DNA from 2 places in the Pseudaeromonas pectinilytica genome. Region 2 is predicted to be linked to the other one. Evidence: predicted binding sites of a transcription regulator. Region 2 holds the regulator's gene; the other holds the start of a gene.
The links. The regulator LexA, encoded in region 2, represses DNA repair genes until DNA is damaged. The targets are predictions, from matches to a motif close to ANCTGTNTNNNNANACAGNT.
Positions count from the first base shown of each region.

Region 1: the regulator LexA is predicted to act here: its motif matches at 3,810-3,829, upstream of umuD (translesion error-prone DNA polymerase V autoproteolytic subunit).

Region 1 is NZ_BAAGVN010000301.1:1,192-10,689, reverse strand. Features, by position in the region: gene ACYVG7_RS12260 (hypothetical protein) at 1-162, opposite strand, end outside; gene ACYVG7_RS12255 (ParM/StbA family protein) at 165-1,139, opposite strand; gene mobI (conjugative transfer protein MobI(A/C)) at 1,622-2,047, shown strand; gene umuC (translesion error-prone DNA polymerase V subunit UmuC) at 2,058-3,326, opposite strand; gene umuD (translesion error-prone DNA polymerase V autoproteolytic subunit) at 3,334-3,783, opposite strand; gene ACYVG7_RS12235 (3'-5' exonuclease) at 4,439-5,344, shown strand; gene ACYVG7_RS12230 (hypothetical protein) at 5,432-5,731, shown strand; gene ACYVG7_RS12225 (WYL domain-containing protein) at 6,049-6,987, shown strand; gene ACYVG7_RS12220 (ATP-dependent helicase) at 7,009-9,498, shown strand, end outside.
Region 2 is NZ_BAAGVN010000349.1:625-19,332, forward strand. Features, by position in the region: gene ACYVG7_RS17280 (substrate-binding domain-containing protein) at 1-748, opposite strand, end outside; gene ACYVG7_RS17285 (tRNA (cytidine(34)-2'-O)-methyltransferase) at 860-1,339, opposite strand; gene lexA (transcriptional repressor LexA) at 1,704-2,327, opposite strand; gene plsB (glycerol-3-phosphate 1-O-acyltransferase PlsB) at 2,508-4,940, shown strand; gene ACYVG7_RS17300 (2TM domain-containing protein) at 5,024-5,491, opposite strand; gene ubiA (4-hydroxybenzoate octaprenyltransferase) at 5,616-6,488, opposite strand; gene ACYVG7_RS17310 (chorismate--pyruvate lyase family protein) at 6,491-7,048, opposite strand; gene ACYVG7_RS17315 (flagellar basal body-associated FliL family protein) at 7,187-7,618, shown strand; gene glpG (rhomboid family intramembrane serine protease GlpG) at 7,624-8,466, opposite strand; gene glpE (thiosulfate sulfurtransferase GlpE) at 8,463-8,807, opposite strand; gene ACYVG7_RS17330 (ABC transporter ATP-binding protein) at 8,940-9,641, opposite strand; gene livG (high-affinity branched-chain amino acid ABC transporter ATP-binding protein LivG) at 9,650-10,414, opposite strand; gene livM (high-affinity branched-chain amino acid ABC transporter permease LivM) at 10,411-11,661, opposite strand; gene livH (high-affinity branched-chain amino acid ABC transporter permease LivH) at 11,661-12,584, opposite strand; gene ACYVG7_RS17350 (branched-chain amino acid ABC transporter substrate-binding protein) at 12,692-13,810, opposite strand; gene ACYVG7_RS17355 (substrate-binding domain-containing protein) at 14,251-15,261, shown strand; gene ACYVG7_RS17360 (TetR/AcrR family transcriptional regulator) at 15,342-16,010, opposite strand; gene rfaD (ADP-glyceromanno-heptose 6-epimerase) at 16,300-17,253, shown strand; gene ACYVG7_RS17370 (O-antigen ligase family protein) at 17,238-18,623, shown strand; gene waaF (lipopolysaccharide heptosyltransferase II) at 18,694-18,708, shown strand, end outside.

The sequences.
Region 1 (9,498 bases), on a different contig from region 2:
CAGCGGTCCAGATGTCGTGGATAGATTGGGTTGGCTCATGTGAATTAACCCAAAGGTGGCCAGCATCCGCAGACGCTCAGCGCGTTCCCGTGGTGGCGTCTTTTCCAATTCTTTGAGTAGTTCTGGGTGGCTCCCTGGGGGAATGTTGACGACAACTCTCATGATCAGGCCCCATAAAACCAGAAGCCTCGGACGTTCGCCAAAACAGACTGTTCCGGCACGATGATCTTGCTTCGCGAAAAAATCTCCTTGGCCGCTTCCTTATAAGCCATGGCTCCACCTCCCGCGATCAATACCAAGTCCGCATTGATGCTTTCGTCACGCATGGATTGGCGCATGGCTGTAAGAGCAACAGGCGCTACCTTTTTCATGGCAGCATTTAGATAAGGTGAAATATCGACCTTTTCTCCAAACAGCAGCACCTGCAAGTCGCCGGTTCTCATGGCTTTTTCAAGTCGATCCATACCTACTTTGGCACCGTGATCTTCCGAAATCAGCTTATCAATCGTTTCCAGTAGCACGGACATTGCCTGAAGACTGGTTCCTGATGAGCTGTAGCGAATTTCTCCGGCCTCAAGGGCAACCCAGTCAACAGAAAAGAAGCCAGGGTCTATAACGACGACGCGACCTTCTTCAATCAAGCCCAAATCTCCACCTGTTTGAACCAGATCCATATAGGCACCGGCAGGCTGCGGCAGCACTTTGACGTCATGAACTGTGATGCTGCGCTTAGGCGTCACTTGATGGACACCTTTTAAACGCTGCACAAGATCAGACTTACGTTGTGGTTCATGAAACTGGGAAACCGGTAATCCAGTGACAACCAAATCGATGGATTCTGTTTCAGCCATTAACAAGGCGGCATGAAAAAGTGCCTTATAGGTTTTTGTGGTGGGATATTCCGGGTGAAGCTCTCGTTCCCAGCCTTGAAGGCGTCCAGCAGGAACACCAGCGGCCCAACGCTCATTATCGACAGAGACATACAAACAAGTGTCATCATCGCCTCCACCGATACGCTCCGGCATACGATCCGCTGGACCGGCACCCGCAGGTAGAATAATGGTTTTCGGTTCACTACCTGATTGGCCAATTGCCAGCTTCAGGTTTGAGTAACCGATATCTACGCCTAGTACAAACATACTTATCTCCTGTGCACTCAAAGTGCTCTAACGGTTTTCAATCAACCGCACTGGTCACGCTTGGGCATTTCCAAGTGCTCTGGCGGTTCACTCAAATGTCATTATCAGGATTCGGTGCACTGGAGGTGGGCAGAAAGGTGACAAATCCTTTCATCTATCTGCCTATTGCATTTTCGCAAAAGTATGAGAATAGGCTCGGTTTGGCGGCGGATAACCTAGCCAAAAAAATCGAGACGCCAAACGTCGTTTGCATTCTGGCCTGAACTTGCCAAACGGTTTGTATTTTCATGGCAATACGTCTTTTTAGGCGTTTTTAAGTGAAATCGGCCTGTATCCCTTGTCAGGTATGGAATTACGCGAGTTGATTTATATCGAGACGCCAAACAGTGATTGTTACGGCAGTTTTACGTTTGGCGTTTCGATCCAAAAGCCAAACGGATAGTGGTTTTGGCTTTTGGGGTTAATTGGATGGAGAAATTGGTTTGGTAGAAATCGTCAATGAACAATGGAAAGCAGATGTATCAGATTTACTTCAGCAAGAAACGGACAGGCTAAAAGCACTGGCACGAGCTGAAGTTGATGACTTTTGGGTTACCCATTACAAGGTTCGTGAGAATGCGCCCTTTAAAGATTGGGGGCTGCTTGGTGTCCGTATCAGAGACTTTAAGTATGGCTTTGGCATTGAGTGGTACATCAACAGCTTTCACGGTCAACGAGGCAAGCGCGTAGTCTTTAGTAAAGGACTGAGTATTTCAAAGACGAAGCTGAGATACTCATTTTTGGACTGCCAAGGTCTAGCCAAAGAATGGGAGTTAGCGCTGGCCATGGAGAAAGAAGAATTCTTCAGTGATATTCGACGCCAGGTTGATAAGCTCAACATGCTGCGTCGCAGAGTGAATGCCTATTGAGTTAACTGCGCTACTTCACTCGTGGCAACTGGTCCCAGCGTGTTGTATAAGCGGGAGACAAATGCTCTCGCTTCATCGACCAATCTTTCTTCGTACCTTGTCCAGCAAAGAAAACCTTTCCGGCACCACTTTGGTTAATGGTGTCCAATACAGACATTAACTGTTGGCTATTAGAGCGGGTCGATACGTCATCGAATAGTCCTGGTTGAAACATGCCTGGATCGTAAAAGTCAGACAGCATGACGCCCGCTTTGGCATAACGAAAACCATCCTTCCAAATTCGCTTGAGTAAGTGATTGGCCAGCTCGATAAAATCCCGCGTATCGCAACTGGGGGTCAGTAACTCACCCGATGCGGAATTGCTGTACTGCGGCTCGTTGTCCTTAAAGGGGCTGGTTCGTATGAAGACGGTCATCACTTTGGCTTGCTGCTGTTCTTTGCGAAGCTTCTCAGTGGCGCGGGTTGCGTATTCGCATATGGCTTCACGTAACAATTCAAAGTGCGTCACTTTTACGCCAAATGAACGACTACAGACGATTTGTTTCTTAATTGGCGGGATCTCTTCAAGTTCAATGCACGACTCACCATTGAGCTCTCTGACGGTTCTCTCTAAAACCACTGAAAACTGGTCTCTGATGGCTCTAGGAGAGGCATTGGCGAGATCTAAGGCTGTGGTGATACCCAACGCATTTAAACGCTTAGAAAGCCGTTTACCAACGCCCCAAACATCATCAACTGGGACTAATGCGAGCAATCGACGTTGCCGATCTGGATTGGTCAGGTCTACAACCCCCTGAGTGGCGGGATATTTCTTGGCGGCATGGTTAGCCAGCTTGGCGAGTGTTTTAGTAGGTGCAATGCCGACACAGACGGTGATCCCAATCCAGTGGTCTATGCGCTCTCGCACTTGTTGTCCGAACTCGACAAGAGATATGGCCGACTCAATACCGGTTAAGTCCAAAAACGCTTCGTCAATGGAGTAAACCTCTACTCGTGGTGCCATCTCTTCCAAAGTGCGCATCACTCGACTGCTCAAATCTGCGTACAGCGCGTAATTGGACGAGAATGCCAAAATGCCATGGCGCTGCATTTCAGATTTGATCTGAAAGACGGGTACGCCCATTTTTATACCGAGTAACTTAGCTTCACGCGACCGTGCAACCACGCAGCCGTCATTGTTGGACAGCACCACAACCGGCGTATCTTTTAAATCAGGACGAAACAGCTTCTCACAACTGGCGTAAAAGTTGTTGCAGTCCACCAAGGCAAATACTGGCATGGGATAGTCACGACTTGCGGCGCATGTTTCGCACCACATTGGTGACCACACCAAATATCTCTAACTCTGTCCCTTCAGGAATATGAATGGGCTCATACGCCGGGTTTCTTGGGATCAGCTTGACGCAAGGCCTGAGTTGAAGCTCCTTTACCGTGAGTTCACCATGGATACCCGCGATGACAATGTCACCGTGTTCTGCTTGGACAGAGCGATCAACCACCAAAATATCATCTGGGTGAATCCCGGCATCAATCATTGAATCACCTTCAACACGCACAAAGAACGTTGCAGCCGGTCGCTTGATGCACAGCTCGTTGAGGTCGAGCGTTTGCTCAACATAATCCTGCGCTGGGGAGGGAAAACCAGCAGAAACACGTTCCATGAACAATGGAATACGAAGGCGCTTGGCTTTGATGAAGGCAAGTGCGCCGCTACGGCCTATCAGCGAGACACTCATGACGAACCTCGAAAAATCACAATTAATACTGTTTGTTTATACAGTATCTAATGCTATGCTGATTTCTACAAGTAAAATTGTAGGTAAAACTGGTGTTGTTCGAGTAAGACACTGTGTTGTCGGTGATTTATTTTTTGTGTTGAAAAACTAGATGTGGGGGATCGCTCGCCCTCGTCAAAGCCTGCAAGGCTTGGACAATACTGCTTCTGCCTACTGCTCTTGTTTCTGTTACTGATCCTGTTACTGCTACTGGTTAACGCATGGGTCAAGTAACCGTCAGACAAGGCTTGTTGAACCCTTTGCAAAGGGTTTACAAACAGTTAGTAAAATTCCGCTTCGTATTGAATTTACTGGCTTAAAGCGAAGTCAGGAGCATCTTTAAAATGCTCAGTCGAACTCAGTTCAAGCCTTTTGCAACCGTTTGAAAAGGGGGTGGCTAAGCCATACGTAAAGGGTATCGGTAAGGGTTACCTAAACGGTTTGGCTAAGGCTTTCTGATAGACTTAGTCAAAGCCTTCATACATGGGTTCAACCATTAGAAAGATTAAAAAAACGCTGAGGTATCCAAGGTGCATTTTGTACAAATGCGTTTATAAACGAACAGGGCACAGTGAAATAACCCAAAGCGAATAATAGAATTGAAGAGGAACCATCAATGACAAGAGCCCCAGCGCCATTTCCGCTAGAGCGCCTCGCGGATATCCCAGAAAGACCAGAAGATTTTAGATTGCTGGAGCGTATTCCATTAACGCGTGAGCCGCAGACTTGGCCACTTGAACTTTCTCCTATGGTCGGTGATGAACAGCCAATGGTGCTGCTCGATACAGAGACAACCGGACTATCTGCCGATGACGAGTCCATTATTGAGCTTGGTATGGTTAAGATGCTTTACAGCCCCTCTGCTCAGCGGATTGTGTCGATTGTTGATGTGATCAGCTTGTATGAAGATCCCGGCAAGCCAATCCCCGAGCTGATTACCGAGTTAACCGGTATCACCGATGATATGGTTCAAGGCCAGCACATTGATGATTCACTGGTTGCGAGTTGGTTATCCGATGATCCGCTGGTGGTTGCTCACAATGCGCAGTTTGATCGTCCTTTCTTTGAAAAGCGGTTTGCCGCATTAGGCCATCTATCTTGGGCCTGTTCAGCTAGCGGCATAGATTGGAAGGCGCTGGGCTTTGAAAGTCGAAAGCTTGAGTACCTGCTGCTTCGCTTAGGTTGGTTCTATGAAGGACACCGAGCTGCAACCGATTGTTTGGCGATGGCCTGGTTGTTTCATTTGTTGCCCGAGTCCGTTGCAAACTTGTTGTCTGAAGCAGACAGGCGAACTGTGTTAGTTCGTGCGTTTGGTGCGCCGTTTGACGTAAAGGACTATTTAAAAGAGCGTGGTTACCGCTGGCATGACGGTGTTAAAGGTGCCAACAAACATTGGTGGCGCGAAATCAGCGAAGACGAGTTGCCGCAGGAACAAACTTACCTGGATGATTTGTATCATCGTGGCTCAGAACATGCCCACTATGACTACAAAGATGCCCGCAATCGATTTAAAGCTTTGTAGCTCTCTATAAGGTAAGCCTTGCATATTTGAAAACCTCTGGAAAATGGAAAGTGAACTCATGGTTTAACCAACAAGAGGAATCTTTCCATGTACCAAGACACCTACATTGAATACTGGGGCGAAATCTTCGTCTCTGCCCGCATCATTGAATTTGGCATCACGTTCGAGCGCTTTCTTAAAGATCCATGGAAGCATTTGATGTCCTGTGGCCAAGAGTCTGCCCCAGACGCGATTGCTGAAGGGATGCTGCCATTGCTACCAGCCCAGGCAGAAGTTGCCAGGCGCATTCGGGAGAGTGAGCAACGAGCCCTGATGTCTACAGAGTCGGACAAAGGGGGAGCTCATCGCGGTAACATCGTGGTGCCACTGGTTCGGGTAGCGTATTGATAGCGGCTATCAGCAATGGCATAAAACAATGTCTTCACGCCCATACCTGAGCGGCAATTGCAATCCAGATCAAAAAGTTGCCGCTTAGTCTTCCCTACAAAGTAATTTGTGATAGGATGATACCTAATAAATTTAATTAGGTTGAAGCCTATTCAGTGTTTTATGGCCATCTGTTCAGCTTCAACCGGTAGAGATTGCTAAGTCATTGCGGATAAAGAGCAGCATTGAGTGACACTATTCAATGTGATTACGCGATGTCTGACCGTACTTTATAAACAGAGTTTTAAGAAACTGGTTGAATTGGATAAACAAGACGCATGACAAATGATGGTCTGAAACAAACGGTAGTGGCGAAGTCAGATAGGCTTTCACAGATAGCGCAGTTGCCACAAGCAACCAGGGATCGCATTGCCCACATCGATTTCACCTTATTGTTTAAGGGCGAAGCGGTGCGAGCGGATTTAGTCGATCGCTTCAGCATAGCCGCTGCACAAGCAACGAAAGACTTCACCCTTTACCGAGAGCTTGCGCCAGGCAACATTGAGTATGACCAAAAGCTCAAATTGCATAAGCGTGGTGAAGCTTTTGCCCCATTGTTCGACTATGACGTTGTGAGAACACTGGCAACCATTAGCCAAGGATACGGAGATGGCTTTACTGGAAAGGTAAAACCACCACTGGCTTGTGAAGCGCCTTATCACCTTAACAAACCGAATCTATCGATAGTGGCGAAAGTCACCGAAGCCATACACAAAGGCAAAGCCTTGCGTATCACCTATGTATCGTTATCGAGTGGTGAAACAACGCGTGAAATTGTGCCGCATACGCTGGTGGACAATGGCCTGCGTTGGCACGTTCGTGGTTTTGATCGCAAGCATAATGAGTTCCGTGACTTTGTGCTGACCCGAATTAAAGCAGCGGTCGTGCTTGAAGATTCCACTTTGTCGCCCTCTGTTATCAAAGAAAGTGAGCTCGAAACCCAAGACCGGCAATGGAACCGATTTGTTGAGCTGGAGTTAGTGCCGCATCCACGTATTGAGCACAGCGAAGCGATTGAGCTGGATTATGGTATGACGGGTGGCGTTCTAAAGGTTGAGATTAGGGCTGCAACCGCTGGGTATTTGCTTCGCCAATGGCATGTGGATTGTTCTACGGAACACTCATTAACGGGCTTTGAGTATCAGCTTTGGTTGCGTAATAGCCAGGCACTTTATGGTGTTGTTCACCTAGCGATTGCTCCAGGTTACAGAGCATAGTTTTAGTCGGAGAAGGATCTTATGGCATCACCTAACAAGTATCAGCAGCAAGCAATAGCTCATCACAAAGGACCATTATTAATCATTGCCGGTCCAGGTTCAGGTAAGACTTACACACTTGTTGAGCGAATTATTAATTTAATAAATAAACATGGAGCAGTAGCTGATAGGTTATTAGTTGTTACATTTACCGAGAAAGCCGCACAAGAGCTTAAGACTCGAATCTCGAACCGAATTCTTGAGTTGGGGATAGATTTTAATGTAAACGAAATGTATTTAGGTACGTTTCACTCTATTTGTTTAAGAATACTAGAAGAGCATCGAGAGTTTACACGTCTGAAACGGTCTTTTGTATTGATGGATCAGTTTGACCAGCAGTATTTTCTGTATCAAAACTTGCGAGAGTTCAGGGATATTGAAGGTATTGAACATATTCAAGGTGAGCACAAACTACCTGCTTGGGTAAAGTCAGAAAATTTGATGAGTTGGTTGAACAAGGCGTCTGAGGAAGCTTTAGACGTTGAGGTGTTATGCCAATCACCAGACATTGCAATAAAGGCACTGGGCGATAGCTACTGCATATATCAAGCCCTGCTTAGTAAAAATAATGCATTAGATTTTTCATGTATTCAGCTCGAGACTTACCTTTTACTTCGCGAGAATCCAAGTCTACTGGGCGAGCTTCAAGAAAAGCTTGATTATCTAATGGTGGATGAATACCAAGACACAAACACCATACAAGAAAAGCTACTCTTTCTATTGATGGGACAGAAGAAAAATCTTTGTGTTGTTGGAGATGATGACCAAGCACTATATCGTTTTCGAGGCGCAACCGTAAGGAATATACTTGAGTTTCCGCAAAATTTTCCATCTGGCGATTGTCAACAAATTAGGTTATCCACTAACTATCGATCTCATCCAGAAATTGTAAACTTTTACGATACATACATGGGAGATAAACCGTGGCTTCGTGAGGGAATTAATTATCGCTACCCCAAAAATATAGTTGCGAGAGATGATAACTTTCCTGATGGACCTACCGTAATTAGTGCAATCACCCCAGAAGGTGATGATTGGCATCAGGATGTATATCAACTCCTAATGCACTTAAGAGATAACGGTAAACTGAAAGATTGGAATCAGGTTGCTTTCTTATTTAGGTCAGTTAAAAGCGATAAAGTAAAGGCTCTAGCTCAATCCTTAGAAGATAAGGGAATACCAGTGTATTCTCCTCGTGCAAATTTATTCTTTGAACGAGAAGAAATACGATTAGTTCTTGGACTATTTCATCTTGTATTCCCCATGGTTCTCCCCGATCGTAAAAATCGTACAGAGGAAGGTAAGGCTATACCAATTTGGAAGTACTATGAACAGCACTGCATCGCTCCGCTTTTGGAGGAATTGGGTAAGCCAGAACAAATTGAGCTGGTTAAATGGTGTAAGAAAAAAGCACATGAACACATTAATTTAACTAAAAACGCTGATAGTTCATTCTTGGGTATATTTTATGACATTTTGCAATTCCCATTATTTGCAAGATACCTCGATCAAGATAATGGACATTTGAGAGCTCAGAGAAACCTTGCTCAGTTTAGTCGGATGCTCGGAAAGTTTGAATATTTGCATCGAGTTAGTGTTTTAAATCCAAAGTACTTAGATGCTAACCTTCGAGATTTATTTGATAATTTCATCAGATTTTTACATGAGGGTGGAATTGATGAATACGAGGACATGTCAGAGTACGCACCTTCAGGTTGCGTTTCATTTCTAACGATACACCAATCTAAAGGATTGGAGTTTCCAATTGTTTTCGTAGGTTCATTAGAGGCAACCCCACGTAAGCAATACACTGAGCTAGATGAAATTATTGAAAATCAATATTTGGCTAAAAAGTCATTTGAGCCTTTGGAAGATACGAAGTATTTCGATTTTTGGCGACTCTATTACACCGCATTTTCGCGGCCTCAAAACTTACTAGTACTGACAGGACAAGAGAAATCTGGACATGGAAAAACTCCCTCTCATCATTTTACTGAATACACAGAGAAGTTAACGTATTGGCGATCGGTTAAATCTGAGCTGTCGTCTCTGGAGTTCGAGTCTGTTAAGGATGTGAACATAAAGAAAGAATATGCCTTTACGTCACACATTACTTTATTCGAGACCTGTGCAGAACAATATAGGCTCTTTAAAGATCTAGAGTTTCAGCCTGTGAAGGCTAGTCCGATGTTATTCGGTACTTTGATTCATGAAACTCTAGAAGATATCCATAAAATGGCTATTAGAGGGCAGGAATCTCAGATTACGAGAGCGAATATTCAATCGTGGTTGATGGAAAACTATCAGAACTTGGCAAATAGAGAGCGAATGTATCTTGGTGAGTCAACTTTAGGCGCAGCCCTTCAGCATGTAATGCGATATGTAGATAGAAAAGGCGGAGATTGGTCAGACATAAAAGAAACGGAAGTCGATATCTCATTAGTGAAAGGGCGTTATGTGCTTACTGGAAGC
Region 2 (18,708 bases):
GCTGCTGGAGTAACAAACCATCAACCTCTCCGGATGCAAGCCCCTGAATTAGATAACGATTATAATCAAAACCAATATGTACCAGACGCTTTTCCTGGCCTTTTCTTTTTATTTCTGCCATGACACCCAAAGTCGACGATTCATTAGGAGTAAATAAACCATCCAATTCTGAAATATGCTGCTGTAAATAAATATCCGCATTATGTCGGATTTCAACGATCCCGGAGCCAAGATAAACGGCCGGCAATAACTTCAAACTGGATTTCTTGATCTCATCAAGAAAGCCCTGTTCACGGGCATCGGTGGAAGCCACGCCCGGTTTCAACCTTAAAACCGTCACCGAACCCTCGCCTCTCAGGCGCGCGACCATCTCTCGCGCCGCCTGTTGACCAGCCCGATAATTATTGGTCATGACCTGAGCGTAGACAGCACCCAGAGCCATACTCCGATCGATCAACACAATCGGTAAATTTTTCTGTCTGAACAGATCCAGAGTCTTACGATGTGCTGACGAATTGGGCGCCAGTACCACGCCGATACACTGCTTTTCCAGGGCTTCCCGCAAGATCTGCTCCTGGGCATCGACCGAGGTTTCGTCGTAGAGCACGCGAAAGAAAATATCGACCCCTAGCTCATTGCCAGCCTGCAGAGAGCCGGATTCAATGGCTCGCCAAAAATGGTGCCCGGTTCCCGCCGTGATGACGGCCACGCACTCCCGGGCCAATGCACTCTGGCCAAGAGGCATCATCAACAGGATGCTGATACACAGTGGATAGAGCCAGCGAGTGGCAGAGCTCATATCAAGCCACCTTCAAGCACGAAGCCCCAGTGATTACGATGATGAGCAAAGTATAGACACTCAGGCTTCGTTGTCGCCGCCCGCGACGGCGAAATCCAGCTGGCGCCAGGCCTCGTAGCTGACAATGGCCACGGCGTTCGACAGATTCAAACTGCGCGAGCTACTGAGCATGGGGATGCGGATCAGATGATCCTGGGGCAAGCTATTGCGCACCGCATCGGGCAGGCCGGAGGTTTCCGAGCCGAAGAGCAGAACATCACCGGCCTGATAGGCAGGAGTGGTGTGAGGCGTCCTGCCCTTGGTGGTCAATGCAAAAATCCGACGCCCCTGCATCGCCTCGGCAAATGCCGCATAGTTGTGATGGCGTGTCACAGTGGCCAGATCATGGTAATCCAGACCGGCCCGACGCAGCTTTTTCTCTTCCAAATCGAAGCCCAAGGGTTCAATGAGATGCAGATGGCAGCCATTATTCGCCACCAGACGGATGATATTGCCGGTATTGGGAGCAATTTGCGGTTCAAACAGGGCGATATGAAACATCGGAGCAACAGAGACCTGAGGGGAAAAATGCCATTCTACCCCAAGGGGAAAGCTCTGGAACGGGGAAATTGCCACTGCATGCTCACATGCCATGACAGTCTGCAAGGGGCTAACACAAGAGCTGGGGAAGGCAATGCGGGCCAGTCAAGAGGTTCGGGCGAGACAACCTCTCTCGCCAACTCGCCGTAAACCCTTCCATGGGGGCTCGATGGCGGCATCCCTGCCGCCAACGGTTGGCGCAACAGGCTATCTCGCCTTTGCTAACGCAACTGGCATTAGGCCCGTGAAGGGCCCTGTCTCGTCATGCCAGCCACGCAAGAGCTGTTTAGTACTGCGGTGAGTGTCGGCGATTTGAAACAGCCAGTTAGTGCCAGCTACCGTTGCGGATCACGCCCACCGCCAGCCCTTCAATGCTCAGGGACTGCTCGGTCAAATCGACCTGGATCGGCTCCAGCTCTTCGTTTTCCGGCAGCAAGCGCACCTGATTGCCCTTACGCTCGAAGCGTTTGACCGTGACCTCGTCATCACCGACCCGAGCGACGACGACCTGACCGTTCCGCACCTGTTCGGTCTTGTGCACAGCCAGCAGATCGCCATCCAGAATACCGATATTCTTCATACTCATCCCCTGCACCCGCAGCAGGAAATCGGCTCTGGGTTGAAACATGGCCGGATCGATCTGGTAGTGAGTTTCCACGTGCTCGGCCGCCAGGATCGGCTCACCCGCGGCCACCTGGCCAATCAATGGCAAACCCAATTCCTCTTCAACCACATCCTCTTGCAGCAGCTGAATGCCACGGGAAGTCCCCGGCATGATGTGGATCACCCCCTTGCGCGCCAGGGCCTTGAGGTGCTCCTCCGCCGCATTGGCAGACTTGAAGCCCAGACGGGCGGCAATCTCGGCACGGGTCGGCGGCATACCGGTCTGCTGCATGCATTCCTTGATCAGTTCCAGCACTTCAGTTTGGCGAGGGGTCAGATGTTTCATGGCGTTTGCCTGTCTATTTATACAGATAACTGTGAGTATATACAGGCATTTATCAAGTGCAAGGTAAATGCCGGGCAAAGCCGACAAAAGAGAACCGCCCATGACCTGGGTCAGCAATTCACGACAAGTCGGGCCAGTTTTGCTATGCTGGCGCCGCATTTTTATTGAGGATACAGCACCATGTCCTTCAGCTTTTCCCTGGCTCAGGCCCTATGCCGCTTGCCTGTTCGTCTACTGGTCAATCACAGCAGTCTCCCGGAAGATCCTTTGAGTCAATTGGGTCTTGATTTGGGCCGTCCCATCGTGTACGCCCTGAGCACAGATTCGCTGAGTGACCTGTTGACCCTGGAGCTCTGTGCCAAGGAGTTGGGGCTACCCAATCCATTTGCGCCGCTGGTCCTACAGGGCCAGAGTCATCCCCGCTATGTCTGCCTGGATCGCACGCCGTCGCTCTTCGGCAGCCAGCGCAGCGGCATACCCCATCTGGACACCTTCCGCGAATGGTTGAGTCTGCACGAACAGAACGCGCAACTGGATATCCAGTTGGTTCCGGTGACTCTGCTGTGGCATCGCGCCCCGGGCCGTGAACGCCCTCACCGGCTACAGCCGCCGCACCAGACGCCGGGCGCGTTGCGCAAGGCCGCTATGGTACTGCTGTACGGTCGGGAAAACCGGGTCCGCTTCTCGACCCCAGTCTCCCTCCGCAGCCTGGTCACCGAGCTCGGCACCGACGAAGTGGTGGCTCACAAACTGGCACGAGTGGCGCGTATCCACTTCAGCCGCCAGCGTCAGGCCGCCAAGGGGCCACGGCTGCCCGATCGCCAGGCTTTGTTTCGTGAACTGTTGCGCAGCGACAACATAGTCCGCGCCATCGCCGAACAGGCGCAGAGCGAAGGCAGCAGCGAGGAGCAGATGCGCGCCCGAGCCCTGGGCTATCTCGACGAGATGGCATCCGATTTCTCTTATCGCCTGATCCGCTTCGGTGACTACTTCCTCGGCTGGCTATGGAACAAGCTCTATCGCGGTATCACGGTCCGTGGGGCCGAGAAGGTGCGCCGGCTGGCACGGGAAGGGCATGAGATCATCTATATGCCCTGCCACCGCAGCCACATGGACTACCTGCTGCTCTCTTATGTCATCTACCATCAGGGCATGGTACCGCCGCATATTGCCGCCGGGATCAACCTGAATTTCTGGCCGGCAGGACCCGTGTTCCGCCACGGCGGTGCCTTCTTCCTGCGGCGTAGCTTCAAAGGCGACAAGCTGTACAGCACAGTGTTTCGTGAATATCTGAGCCAGCTGTTTGCCCGTGGCTATGCGGTGGAGTATTTCACCGAAGGCGGCCGCTCCCGCACCGGACGGCTGTTGCAACCCAAGACCGGCATGATCGCCATGACGCTGCAGGCACAGTTACGCGGCATCAAGCGACCCCTGACCTTTGTCCCCGTCTATCTGGGCTACGAGCATGTGATGGAAGTGAACACTTACCTCAAGGAGCTCAAGGGCAGCTGCAAGGAGAAAGAGAGCCTGTGGCAGGTGGTCGGGATCCTGGGTAAATTGCGCAACTTTGGCCGCAGCTTCGTCAACTTCGGTGAACCGCTCACCCTGCATCAGTTCCTGCAGCAACAGGTTCCCGAGTGGCGGGAGGACATAGATCCGACCAGCCAATGCCGCCCCGAGTGGTTGCCTGCGACCGTGGATATTCTGGCCAAGCAGCTGATGACTCGCATCAATGATGCCGCCGCGGTCAATGGCCTGACCCTGAGTGCGCTGGCGCTGCTGGCCACCGACAAACAGGCACTGCCGCGGGAAGATCTGCTGGCCCAGATCCGCCTGTACACCGAACTGTTGCAGCGGGTGCCCTACAGCCCATTCGATACGGTGCCGACAGCCAGTGCCGAGGAGTTGCTGGAGCAGGCGCTGGAGCTGAACAAGTTCCAGGTGGAAGAAGACAAACTCGGTCAAATCATCAGCATGGATCGCTACCAGGCAATCCTGATGACCTTCTACCGCAACACGATCCTGCATCTGTTCGCACTGCCCAGCCTGGTCGCCACCCTGATCGAACGCAATGAGGGGTTGAATCATGTCGATCTGCTGGCGCGCTGCCGCCGGATTTATCCGTTGCTGAAGAATGAGTTGTTCCTGCGCTATGAACTGGAGGAGCTGGATACCCAGGTGCCGGCCATTCTCGCCGCATTCCAAGATCTGGCGTTGATCGAAGAACACAGCGATGGCTACTGGGTGCGTCCGGAAGAGCAGATGCGGCTGCTGTTATTGGGACAGAGCATTCAGGAAACCTTGCAACGCTACGCCATCACACTGTCACAGATCCAACAGCAGCCGGCGATCACCCTGCAGCAGTTGGAATCAGACAGTCAGATGATGGCGGTACGGCTGGCGACCCTGCATGGCATTCATGCCCCGGAATTCAGCGACAAGAGCCTGTTCAAGACCTTATTGCTGAGCCTGCAGCAAGAACAGTATCTGCAGTGCCAAGGGGAGGATCAGCCGGTGACTCGGGATGGCGAGGCGTTGGCGGAATTGGCGGCCATCTTGCTGCCCCTGCTCCCGGATCGGGTGCGTCGCACCCTGCTGATGCCCGCCCGTTAACGTCCGGACGCAGTAAATACAAAGCGCCCCTGAACCCGGCCATTGGCGCAGGGTTCAGGGGCGCTTTATTGTTTCTGCCCGCGTTACAACTTGCGACCCAGTCGTTTCTCGATCTGGCGCTTTTCCCATGCCGGTCCGAAGAAGTTAAACACTTCAAACACATTCAGACCATGAAACAGCACCCCGATGCCCCAACCCAACATGGGCCACCAGGCCCAGATATAGCCAGGCGCCGTTGCCAGGTTGATGATGAAGAGCATGGTAATCACCAGCACATACTTGATGGCGTGTGAATAAAAGCCCTTGATGTCGCGAACGTATTCGATGGTTCTTTGCTCTACTGGATCTATGGGTTGTTCCGGTGTCATGTCCTGTTCCTCTGGTGGTGTTTCGACGGGAACATCAAAAACAGCAGCGAGAGATTTCAATGATTCAAGCCCCGGAGTCTGCCCCCGCTCTATACGCTGGATGGTGCGGATACTCAGGCCACTTAATTGCGCGAGCTGGTCTTGGGACCAGTGTCGCTGCAGTCTAAGTTTACGAACATTCATTGTGATCCCTCTGCTTCTGGTGTTCGAGTGAGACTATCCGCTAATCCAGGGGCGACAGGTGACGACACCGAGCCGACATCTTTATGACATAACAATAAAATCAATGAGTTATAAATAAAACTAGCTATCCCGCCAACAGACCTGACAAGAAGATGCCCAAGAAAATCACGGCCCCCACCCAGTTATTGGCCAGAAAGGCCCGGAAGCAGGCATCCCGATCCCGCCCTCGTGCTGACCAGCCCTGTTGGGCAAACAGGCCCGCAGCTACCAACAAGCTGCCGTAGAACGGCCACGGCAGAGCCTGTAACCAACCAACCAACAGCAGCAACAGCAAAGTGACGAGCTGCAACAGGGCAATGATGCGCAGATCATAGCGACCAAACAGGATCGCCGTCGATTTGACGCCGATGCGCACATCATCATCCCGATCCACCATGGCGTAGTAGGTGTCATAGGCCACGGTCCAGGTCGCATTGGCCATGAAAAGCAACCAGGTGCTCCAGGCCAAGTCACCGGTCACCGCCGCCCAGGCCATGGGAATGGACCAGGAGAAGGCTAAGCCCAACACCAGTTGCGGCAGATGCGTCACCCGCTTCATAAAGGGATAGAGCACAGCCAGCACCAGCCCCATCAATGACAGCACTATGGTAAATCGGTTGAGAGTCAGCACCAGCAAAAACGACAAGCCCACCAAGGCGGCAAAGAACAGCAGCGCCTGCCGCGTCGTCAAGCGCCCGGCTGGCAATGGCCGCTGGGCCGTCCGTTTGACATGGCCGTCGACATGGCGATCGGCATAATCATTGATCACACACCCGGCGGAGCGCATCAGGAAGACGCCGAGCGTAAAGACCAGCAGAGCCCACCAATCCGGTTGCCCGGCCGACGCCAGCCACAGCGCCCACAGGGTTGGCCAGAGCAATAAGAGCGTGCCAATCGGTTTGTCCATCCGGGCCAATTGCCAATAGGCGGCCCAGGGGGTCCGCGTCACCAGCTGCATGGTTATTCCTTCTCCTCGACACCCGCATACAAGGGGGCATCCGGTAAAAATACTTCGGTAATGGCACATTCAGCGCCGGGCAACACCAGACGTGAACGACGCGCCCACAGCACCTTAGGTGCTGGTAATTGCCATGCCGCCAGTACCTGACGCAGAGCCGGATCGGCAACCAGATCGGCCCAGACCAGCCCTTCGCGTGTCGCACCCGCCACCCCGAACAACCAGTCGCCCAACGGCTGCTCACCTTGAGTGGCCAGTTGCGGATAACGCGCCAGGGTGCTCAACGGCGCTTGGGTCAGGCCCCAAACCCAGGGTCGGCCTGATTTCAAGAGCAACACCTGTCGTTGCCAGAGCCCGGGCTCGTCATCCGTGACCCCTTGCTGCAGGCAGATCACCGACAATTCACCGGCCTCGGCTCGCAGCCGTCGGGTCAGCGAACCCTGCTCGGCCAACCAGCCCAGAACCGCTTGAGGTACCACAGCCGGATCCAGAGGCAACCAGTCAATCCGCGACAGGGGCGCGACCGCGCACCAATCAGACTCAGGGAATACAGCTTGCAAAGACACACCCATCAAAGAAACAACACAAAATCGCCATCCCGCACCCATAGTAAAGAGGAGAACTCTTGACGGCCAAGCGTGCACCGCCAAGAATGAGCGCCATCGCCCTTTTTTATCCACCGACCGGAAGCCGACCTCATGCGCAAGACACTGCCGATCCTCCTGCTGATGCTCGCCACCTGCTTGGCTCCACTGACCGCGCTTGCCCAAGCCGGAGGCGGCGAGGGCGAAGGCGCTGCACAACCGGCCGGGATTGGCTACTACACTCTGGATCCAGAATTCATCACCAACTTCATCACCACAGGGCCAACGCTCGGTTACGTGCGGGTGAAGGTCGATATCATGGTCGACAACGCCGCCGATATCGAACTGCTGAAGAAGCACGACCCTTTGCTGCGAGACGCCATCAACACTCTGCTGGGTGCCCAGAGCCTGGATGATGTGAAGTCCCAGGAAGGACGGGAAAAAACCCGTCTCGCCTGCAAGGCCAAGGTCGAAGAGCTACTGACCAAGGAAGAGGGTCGCAAAGTCATCCGCGACCTGCTGTTTACCAACTTCTTGTATCAATAAGCCGCTCAGGATATAGACGCGGCCGATTTGCGGCCATCCAGCCAACCATGCAGCAGGCCAATGGCCAAACCGCTGAGATGGGCAACATTCGCCAGATTGTTGCCCAACAGGCCACTAAAGCCGATGGCCAGCCAGACCACCATGAAGATGAAGATACCATCTTGTAGTTTGACCTCGCCGTCAGGCTTCATGCGACCGATGATCCAGCAATAACCCACCAGGGTATTGACCACCGCCGACAGACCACCAAAATCCGGCCCGGAGAGCAGAAACTCCAATAAATTGGGGATCACGGCCCCTACCAGCAGCAGGGTCAGCAATTTACTGGTGCCCAGTTGCCGCTCCACCAATCCAGCCAGATACCACCACCACATCAGGTTGAAGATCAGGTGCAGGGCGGAGAAATGCAAAAACGCCGGAGTCACAAAGCGCCAGATCTGCCAGCCGCTCAGTTGGGAGACGTCCTGATGGAAACTCAGGCTGGCATAGAGATTCAGGCCAATCAGTTGCAGGATAAACAAGCAGGTACACAGCGCCATGACCAGCAAGGTCACGGGGCCTGCCTGCATCAAAAAATGCGCGGTCAGACTGTGGTGCCCAGCGCTGTAATCGATACGACTATTCGGCGTACCGCTCTGCCAGGAGGCTTCGGCATAGCGCGGATGATAGGGCTCTTTGAGGAAGCGTTTGACCTCGGGTTCAGCCTCGCCGCTGCGACTCTCGTCCGCCAGCCAGACGGTAATACCGACCTCGGACTGAGTCAGCTCGCAATGCATGCCGCGACTGGAGAGATAGTCGGCCAGGCTTTGTGCCAGACGCGCATCATTGATCACCAGCAATTGTTTCATGACACCCGACCTTGCCCATCTGCAGCGGAGGTTTCCACCGGGAATGCCAGGCGCCAGCCTTCAAAGCCACCATCCACGCTGTAGACCTCGGTAAAGCCCTGGTTCACCAGATACTGGGCTGCCCCCTGGCTGCTATGGCCGTGATAGCACATCACCAGCACCGGGGTCTCAAAATCGGTCTGTTGCATGAAGGAGACGAGCGTGTCGTTGGTCAGATGAAAAGCTCCGGGCGCATGGGCGCTACGGAAACTGGCCGGATCGCGAATGTCCACCAGCCGCGCCGCGCCAGCCTGCAGCAGGGTATCGGCGGCGGCCAGGGAAATATGTTGGAACTCGGACATGGGCTACTCCTGTCAAAATCAGCGTCCAGTTTACCCGATTGTTAAAAAAAAGGATCATCCGACTCACATCGGATGATCCCTCGTTCTACTACAGGGTTCGTTTCTGGCTGCCGCAATCAGCGGTAGCGGGTATCACCCCCCCAGATAAGCCTGGCGTACCGCCGGATCGGCCAGCAACTCGGCACCTGTGCCGGCCAACACCACACGGCCGGTTTCCAGCACATAGCCACGATCCGCCAGCTTCAGAGCCTGGTTGGCATTCTGCTCCACCAGGAAGATGGTCATGCCCCGATCCCGCAGCCGTTCGATGATCTCGAAGATCTGCTGGATGATGATGGGGGCCAGCCCGAGCGAGGGCTCGTCCAGCAACAACAAGCGCGGCTTGCTCATCAGGGCACGGCCGATAGCCAGCATCTGCTGTTCACCACCGGACATGGTGCCCGCCCGTTGATGCACCCGCTCCTTGAGACGCGGAAACAGCTCGTAGACTTCGGCCAGCAGGCTCTCTTGCTCTGCCTTGTCGACGAAGAAGGCGCCCATGTAGAGGTTCTCTTCGACCGTCAGACGACTGAAGATGCGGCGCCCTTCCGGCACTATGGCGATGTCACCGCGCATGATCTTGGCGGTATGCCATTGGGTAATGTCCTGCCCTTCAAACAGCACTTGCCCGGATTGTGGCTTGGGATCGCCACACAGCGTCATCAGCAGGGTGGTTTTACCGGCGCCGTTGGCACCGATCAGGGTGACGATCTCACCCTGATTGATGTGCAAGCTGACATCGTGCAGCGCCTGGATCTTGCCGTAATAAGTGGAAACGTTCTTGAATTCCAGCATGGGATACCTCAAAACTCGCCCAGATAGGCCTTGATCACGGCCGGATTGTTCTTCACCTGTTCCGGCTTGCCTTCGGCCAACGGACACCCCTGGTTGACCACATAGATCTGGTCAGAAATTTCCATCACCAGCTTCATGTCATGCTCGATCAGCAACACCGATACCCCGAACTCATCGCGCAGCAGGCGGATGAGATCATCCAGGTCGTGGGTCTCCTTCGGATTCAGACCCGCGGCCGGCTCATCCAGCATCAACAGCTTGGGCTGGGTGCACATGCAGCGGGCAATCTCCAGGCGACGTTGCTGACCATAGGCCAAGCCCGTAGCCGGGCGATTAGCCATCTCGGTCAAGCCCACCTTGTCCAGCCAGAACAGCGCCCGATCCAGGGCCTCCTTTTCGGCACGGCGGAAGGCCGGAGTCTTGAGGATGCCCTGCAGCAGACCGCCATGCATGTGGCGATGCTGAGCCACCAACAGGTTTTCCAGCGCCGTCATCTCCTTGAACAGACGCACGTGCTGAAAGGTACGCACCACCCCTTTACGGGCAATCAGGTGACCCGGTAACCCCTGGATCTCCTCACCGGCATAGCGAATGATGCCGCCACTGGGACGATAAAAGCCGGTCAGGCAGTTGAAGACCGTGGTCTTGCCGGCACCGTTGGGCCCAATGATGGAGACGATCTGTTTCTCCTCCACCTGCAGGGCCACCTTGTTCACGGCCACCAGACCACCAAAGCGCATGGTCAGATCCGAAACTTCCAACATCTTGCTCATTTCGGCACCTCCATGTGTTGACGGGTCATCGGCAGCAGACCTTGCGGCCGCCACAGCATCATCACCACCATCAACAGACCAAACATCACCATCCGGTATTCATTGAATTCGCGCGCCATTTCCGGCAGCAGGGTCATGATGATAGCGGCCAGAACTATACCCAACTGGGACCCCATGCCCCCCAACACGACGATGGCCAGAATGATGGCCGATTCGATGAAGTTGAACGACTCCGGACTGATAAAGCCCTGCCGGGCAGCGAAGAAGCTACCGGCGAAACCGGCAAAGGCGGCACCGATGGCAAAGGCACTGAGCTTGATCACGGTTGGATTCAACCCCAGGGAGCGGCAGGCAATCTCGTCTTCCCGCAACGCTTCCCACGCCCGTCCCAGCGGCATGCGCAGCAGACGATTGATGACAAACAGGGTCAGCAGCACCAGCAACACGGCCATCAGATAGAGGAAGATGACCTTATGGTCCGCCACATATTTGATGCCGAAGAACTGATGGAAGGTTTGCCCACCGGCCTCGTCCGCCTTGCGGGCAAACTCCAGACCAAACAGGGTCGGTTTCGGGATACCGGAGATACCGTTCGGACCACCGGTAATGAAGTTAAGGTTATTCAGCAGGATACGAATCACTTCACCAAAGCCGAGGGTGACGATGGCCAGATAATCCCCGCGCAAACGCAGCACCGGGAAGCCGAGCAGGAAACCGAATCCGGCAGCCAGCAATCCGGCCAGCGGCAAGGCCTCCCAGAAGCTGAAACCGAAGTATTGATTCAGCAGGGCGTAGCTGTAGGCGCCAACGGCATAGAAGCCGACGTAGCCCAGATCCAGCAAACCAGCCAGACCGACCTGCACGTTGAGACCCAGTCCCAGCATCACGTAGATCAGGGTCAGCGTCGCCAAGTCGACCACGCTCCGGCTGGCGATAAACGGCAGCACAATCAGCGCACCCAGGATCAGCAAGGTCCCCAGACGATAGAGCCCTGGTTTGTCGCTCTTGCTCGGCAGCACCAGCTTGGGTGTCCGTGCACCCACTTGACCAAAGGCACCCAGGATCCGCTCACGGAACAGCTGGAAGAAGAACACTATGGCCACACCGATGAGCAAGGCGGGGCCATTGGTCCCCAACTGGCTGACCACGGTCAGACCAACACCCTCGGCTTGCAGCTGGAAGCCGAACAACCACAGAGTCAGCAGCAGCGTCATCACGCTGGCAATACAGGCATGTTTAAAATGCATCACACCTTCTCCACTTCAGGACGGCCAAGAATACCGGTCGGCATAAACAACAGGATCGCCAGCAACAGGGCAAATGCCACCACATCCTTGTATTCGGAACTCAGATAACCGGAGGTCAACGCTTCGGTTACCCCCAGGATCAGACCACCCAGCATGGCGCCAGGAATGGAGCCGATACCGCCGAGAACCGCCGCAGTGAAGGCCTTGAGGCCTGCCATGAAGCCGATGGACGGATTGATGACGCCGTAATACATCCCCAGCAAGACCCCGGCGATGGAGGCCAGTGCCGCACCGATGACGAAGGTCAGGGCGATGACGTTGTTGGTATTAATCCCCAGCAGGTTGGCCATCTTGATATCTTCGGCACAAGCGCGACAGGCGCGGCCCATGCGGGAACGGGCGATGAATTGGGTCAGGCCATACATGGTGACAAAGGTCACCACGAAGATGATGATCTGCATCCAGGAGAGGCTGGCGGCAAAATTATCAGGACCGAACTCAAAGCCGCCGGTGACCAGCGCTGGCATCGCAATGTCCCGCGAGCCTTGGGCGAAACGCACCACGTTCTGCAAAAAGATCGACATACCAATCGCGGAGATCAACGGAATCAGCCGGTTGCTACCGCGCAGGGGGCGATAGGCCACCCGCTCTATGGTCCAGCCATAGCAGCTGGTAATAATGATCGAGATAACGAAGGCGCTGCCCATCAGCAGCACAGTGCTGTCGATCCCCATCATCATCAGGGCCGCAATCACCATAAAGGCGACATACGACCCCAACATATAGATTTCGCCGTGAGCGAAGTTAATCATGCCGATGATGCCGTAGACCATGGTGTAGCCAATGGCGATCAACGCATAGGTACTGCCAATGGTCAGGCCATTGAGCAGTTGCTGGATAAAGTAAAAAAATTGTTCCGACATAGGAGAAATTCCCTGTGCACCCGACATTGTGATGACAGTCGTCCCGCCAGGCGGGACGATAAATGAAGGGGCGGCTCAGGCCGCCCCTCGGGTTGCAAAGCTGAAGCTTACTGCAGCGTGCTGGAGGAGCCATCCTGGTGCCAACCGAAGACACCGAACTCGAAGCCTTTCAGGTCACCCTTGGCGTCCCATTGCAGATCGCCCATCACGGTCGGGATGGTGCCAGCCTTGAGGGCCTTGGCCACATCGGCAGGCTCTTCACCGGCTTGCTTGATCCCGGCAACCACGCTCTGGATCGCGGCATAAGTGGTCCAGATGAACGGGCCGGACGGATCCTGCTTGTTCGCCTTCAGCGCCGCAACCAGGGCCGCATTCGCCGCTTCCTGATCGTAACGCTTCGGCAGCGTCACCAGCAGACCTTCGGAGGCCGGACCCGCAATCGCGGAGATATCCTTGTTACCCACGCCTTCCGGACCCATGAACTTGGCCTTCAGACCCTTTTCGGCGGCCTGACGCAGGATCAGACCCAACTCTGGGTGGTAACCACCGTAGTAGACGAAATCGACGTTATCTTTCTTCAACTTGGCGATTTGCGCGGAGAAGTCCTTGTCGCCCGCAGTGATCCCTTCAAAGGCGACCACATTGACGCCAGCCTTTTTCAGTTCATCCCGTACGCTGGTGGCAATGCCTTCACCATATTGTTTCTTGTCATGGATAATGGCGACTGTCTTCGGCTTGACGTGATCGATGATGTAACGGGCGGCGGTCGGGCCCTGATCGCTGTCCAGGCCTATGGTACGCATGGTCAGCTCATAACCACGGTCACTGACTTTCGGGCTGGTAGAAGCCGGGGTGATCATCAAAATGCCTTCATCTTCATAGACATCGGATGCTGCCAGGGTGCTGTCAGAGCAGAGGTGACCGATGACGAACTTGACGCCATCGTTCACAATCTTGTTGGCGACGGCAACGGCTTGCTTGGGATCGCAGGCATCGTCATACAGCACAGCTTCGAGCTTCTTGCCGTTCACGCCACCGGCCTTGTTGATCTCTTCAACGGCCAGTTTGCCACCGGCAAACTCCATGTCCCCATATTGGGCAACCGGGCCGGTTTGGGGGCCAGCAATGGCAATCTTGATGGTATCGTCCGCCATGGCTTGAGAAGCCACACCAAACAAGCCAACTGCGATGGCCGCAGTCAGCGCGCCTTTAGTCCATTTACTCATATCTTGTCTTCCCTCTATTTTTTTGTTGATTATGCGCCGGGCGCTTTTTTGGCACAGTCTGCTGGGGTACAGCGACTCGTTCCGAGTTTTCTATCATTGCGCCGAATCACACACAAGAGAGAAAGACGAAAATATTCTTCCGCCAAGCAGACAATTATCATTGAAACAATACCGACAAATGCAACATAACTAGATTTATAAACCAAACAATTAGTTTTTCCGCCATATTATTCTGAAACAATCGAAAACAAAGCCAGCATATTACGCTTTTATGAATGACGGCTTTTTACTCACATCTGGCTGGTGCAATATCCGCCCGAATGACACCATCTTCGGGGTTTATGCCTACTATTGAGGGATAAAGGAAGCATGAGAAATATCTCTCAATCTTCCGGCACAAAATCTGCTAAGGTTCGCTGCCTTTTTTCAGGAGACGCAAGATGGCCACAATCAAAGATGTCGCCGCTCGGGCTGGAGTATCTATCTCTACTGTATCCCACGTTCTCAACCATACGCGGCGCGTCAGCGAGGATGCCACCCGCCATGTGCTGGAGGCTGTGGCTGCGCTCAACTATGCCCCAAATTCTGTGGCTCGTAGTCTGAAAGTGAATCATACCCGGACGATCGGCCTGCTGGTCACAGCCAGCGCCAACCCCTTCTTCGCCGAAGTGGTCAAAGGGGTGGAAGACTACTGCTTCACCCAGGGCTATAGCCTGATCCTCTGCAATACCGAAAACCAACTGGAGCGTCAGCGTCATTATTTACGCATGCTGATGGAAAAGCGCGTCGATGGCCTGCTGGTGATCTGCACCGACATTGATGCCGAAATCCAGGCTCTGCTGCGCAGCTATCAGAGCGTCCCCCAGGTTGTCATGGATTGGGGTGGCCAATGCGACTTTGCTAACGTCATCAACGACAACGTGCGTATCGGCGCCTATCTCGCCGGACAGTATCTGGTGAGTCAGGGCCATCGCGAGCTGGTGTGCATCACCGGACAATTAAGCAAGCAAACCACCCAGCAACGACTGGATGGGGTACGGGATGCGCTGGCAGAAGCCGGTTTGAGCCTGGCCGAAAAGAATATCCTCGAAGGGGATTACGAGATGCAAAGTGGTTTCGATGCCATGCAGCAGTTGCTGGCGCGGCCGGAGAAACCGACGGCGGTATTCGCCTTTGACGATCCCATGGCGATTGGGGCTATCTGCGCCGCAACGCAAGCTGGATTGCGGGTACCGGAAGACATCTCGATTGTCGGCTATGACGATGTAGAAATGGCTCGCTTCTCCAGCCCTCCGCTCACTACCATCCGCCATCCGAAGGCAGAACTTGGCCAGCTGGCCGTCGAATTGTTGGTCAGCCGGGTTCGCAACAAGGAGCTCACCGTCGAGGCGCTGAACGTGCAGCCGGAGCTGGTGGTACGCAACTCAGTAGCGCCTCCCCGTCCACGCTGAGCGCCGATCCAGCCCCCGGCACCCCAAAAAATGAAGGGGGCGAGTCATGACTCGCCCCCTTTTGTTTACGTGGTGGATGGTTATGCCACAGCCCCATCATGTTCCGCCTGCTTGGCACGAAAATAGGCATCAATTCCGGCCAACTCGGCCTGATACTCTGCCGTCACATAGGGACGGAACAGGAACAACACCTTGGGGATCACGCCAAACACAGCGCTCTTGCTCACCGCCACGCCCGGACTAAGCGTCCGCTGGTAGGCCACCCAGAAGATCAATAGCTGCTTCATGAGATGCAGCATGTTATTCAGATCCTCATCATTGACCATCAATACGCCATGACTCCGCAACCCTTCCATATGACGCTGCATCAGGCCATACACCGGTTCCTGGATCTTGCGGTACCAGGTACTCAGCGCCTCATTGCGCGCCAGTATGTCCGGCAGGTTGTCATAGGCAAAGCGGAAGCGCCAAATCACATACAGCACGCGCTCCAGATAAAGCTGACTGGTCTGCAAGCTCCCGAGATGTTCCGGCGGCATATCGGCATCCAGAGAGAATAAAGTGGCCAGCTCCCGAGCATAGAGCTCGAAAATCGCCTGGATGATGTCTTCCTTATTTCGGAAGTGATAATAGAGGTTACCCGGGCTCATACCGAGATGAGCGGCAATATGGTTGGTGGTGACATTCTGCTCACCCTGGGCATTGAACAGCTCAATCGCCGCAAAAATTATTTTGTCTTTGGTCTTCATGGTAACCCTTTAAATATGAGTAACTACTCTATAGGGCATAGCACATCAATAGGCCATTTGCCGGATAGGTTACCCACGTCTCGTTATAATTTGTTATTTAACCCCAACTTGCATGTGACAATCGCCACCGCCGCTCATCTTATCACCATGTGGCGACACAACATCTCCGACCAAGAGCCACAGCGTGACCAGACGCAAAAGCTGACCAAGGCTTCGCCGTTTATGTCGGGCATGATAAACTCGAGCATCCGGGTTCTCTCTCTTTCGGCTCCTTGCGAGGCAACAGCTTATGATTATCGTCACTGGTGGCGCTGGCTTTATCGGCAGTAATCTCATCAAACTTCTCAATCAGGCCGGTCACAAAAATATTGTCGCCGTGGACGATCTGACCGATGGCACCAAGTTTGCCAACCTGGTCGATCTGGATATTGCCGACTACATCGACAAGGATGAATTCCTCGCCCGCGTCGTTGCCGGCGACCCCTTCGAAGAGTGGGACGAAATCGAGGCGATCTTCCATCAAGGAGCCTGCTCGGCCACCACAGAGTGGAATGGCAAGTTCGTGATGGAGGTGAATTACGATTACTCCAAGGATCTGCTGCACTTCTGCATCGCGCGCGGCATTCCGTTTATCTACGCCTCATCTGCCGCTACCTATGGTGGTCGCAACGACAACTTCATCGAAGATCGCCGCTTCGAACAACCGCTGAACGTCTACGGCTACTCCAAGTTCCTGTTTGATGAATATGTTCGCCGCCTGTTGCCGACCACCAACAGCCAGATTGTCGGTCTCAAATATTTCAACGTCTACGGCCCCCGTGAACAGCACAAGGGCAGTATGGCCAGCGTGGCCTTCCATCTGAACAACCAGATGAAGGCCGGACAAAATCCCAAACTGTTTGAAGGCTGTGACGGTTTTGGCAACGGCGGTCAGACCCGCGATTTCGTCTACGTCGAAGATGTCTGCAAGGTCAATATCTGGTTCTGGAAGAACGCAGGTAAATCCGGCATCTATAACTGCGGAACCGGGCGTGCCGAACCTTTCCTAAATATCGCTGAAGCCGTGGTCAAGCACCATGGTCGCGGCCAGGTCGAGTTCATTCCGTTCCCGGATCACCTCAAAGGCCACTATCAGAGTTACACCCAGGCGGATCTGACCAAATTGCGCGCCACTGGTTGTGACGTCCAGTTCCGGGGTGTCGCCGAAGGTGTTGCCGAATATATGGAATGGCTGAACCGCTAAAGTCATCACGCAATTCAGGCAACCAGAACACCTCGGACACCGGCGTCCGAGGTGTTAGAACAACTGACCAGACGGACTTCATAGTGAACCTGACCCTCGATACAGAAGCTCATTCACCCCATTTAATGCGACTGATCCAACTCCTGGTCTTTGGTCTTGGCGCCCTCTCGATCACACTGAAGAGCGGCTACTCCATCAGTTTTTTGGGGATCTTTCTGCTTGGTATCGGCTATTTATGCTATATCCGGAACGTCACTCTGTCACCGATCGCACGCTCCTTGTGCTGGATCCTGCTACTGCTCTTTGTCAGCCAAGCTCTGGCGGTCTGGGCTGACCATGATGGTGAGCTAAAAAATCTAGATCGCCCCAGCCGTCTACTGATGCTGGCCCTGATGTTACCCCTGCTTTGCCTCTATCGCCCCAGCTTCCAGAGCCTGATGCGCGGGATCGGCATCGGTGCCATAGGGGCAGGCACCATAGCGCTATATGATAAATTTGTTCGCCATTTGCCCCGAGCCTTTGAGGATATGATGCCCATCCAGAGTGGCGATATCAGCCTGACTCTGGGGCTGCTCAGTCTCTGCGCCATGGTCTGGGCTTATCACCAACACAAGCGGAGCGAAACCCTCTTTTATCTTGCCGCCAGCGGCATGGGCTTGCTCGGCAGTCTGCTCTCGGGTACCCGAGGCGGCTGGATACTGTTACCGCTGATCCTGCTGGCCTGGTATCGCCTGTTTCTCCCTTGGCTCAATCAACGCCTCAAGATCACCCTGCTTGGCTCGGTCATAGCATTGGTGCTGCTTAGTGCCGTACCCCAGCTAGGTGTCACCCAGCGTCTGCATGAGGCCAAACAGGATATGACCCTCTATCTGTCCGGGGGCGACCAAAACACCTCCCTTGGCTTTCGTCTGCAGTTCTGGCGCAGTGCCTGGCACAGCTTCATTGATAAACCACTGCTGGGATGGGGGCCACAAGGTGTCCGTCACTCCCAAGAGCAACAATACCAAGCAGGAGAACTCAGCCAGGCCGCTTTTGACTTTAATAGCCACGCCCACAACCAGTATCTGGATCAGATGGCCAAGTACGGTGTGCTGGGCTTGGGCTGCCTACTGGCACTATTTTTGGTGCCCCTGAATCTTGCCAAGCACTTGCTCAACAGCCGCATCAGCGCTCAGGGTTACACCCTGGCCACCGCTACCATCATCCATGTACTGGCCACCATGGACTACTGCCTCAGTCAGGCATTTCTCAACCATAATTCAGGCATCATCTTCTACCCATTTTTGCTGGTGTTGCTGCTCTTAAGTGCCGAAGCAGAACTAGAGGTGGCCCCAGCGGCTCTGGACACAAAGGAACCAGCCTCGGATTAATCCACTCCAGATGGTAATCTGTGGCCATAAAGCTATACTGCCCAGCTTGCTCCCATTGATGATGAAGCAGATGAAAATAGTGGTC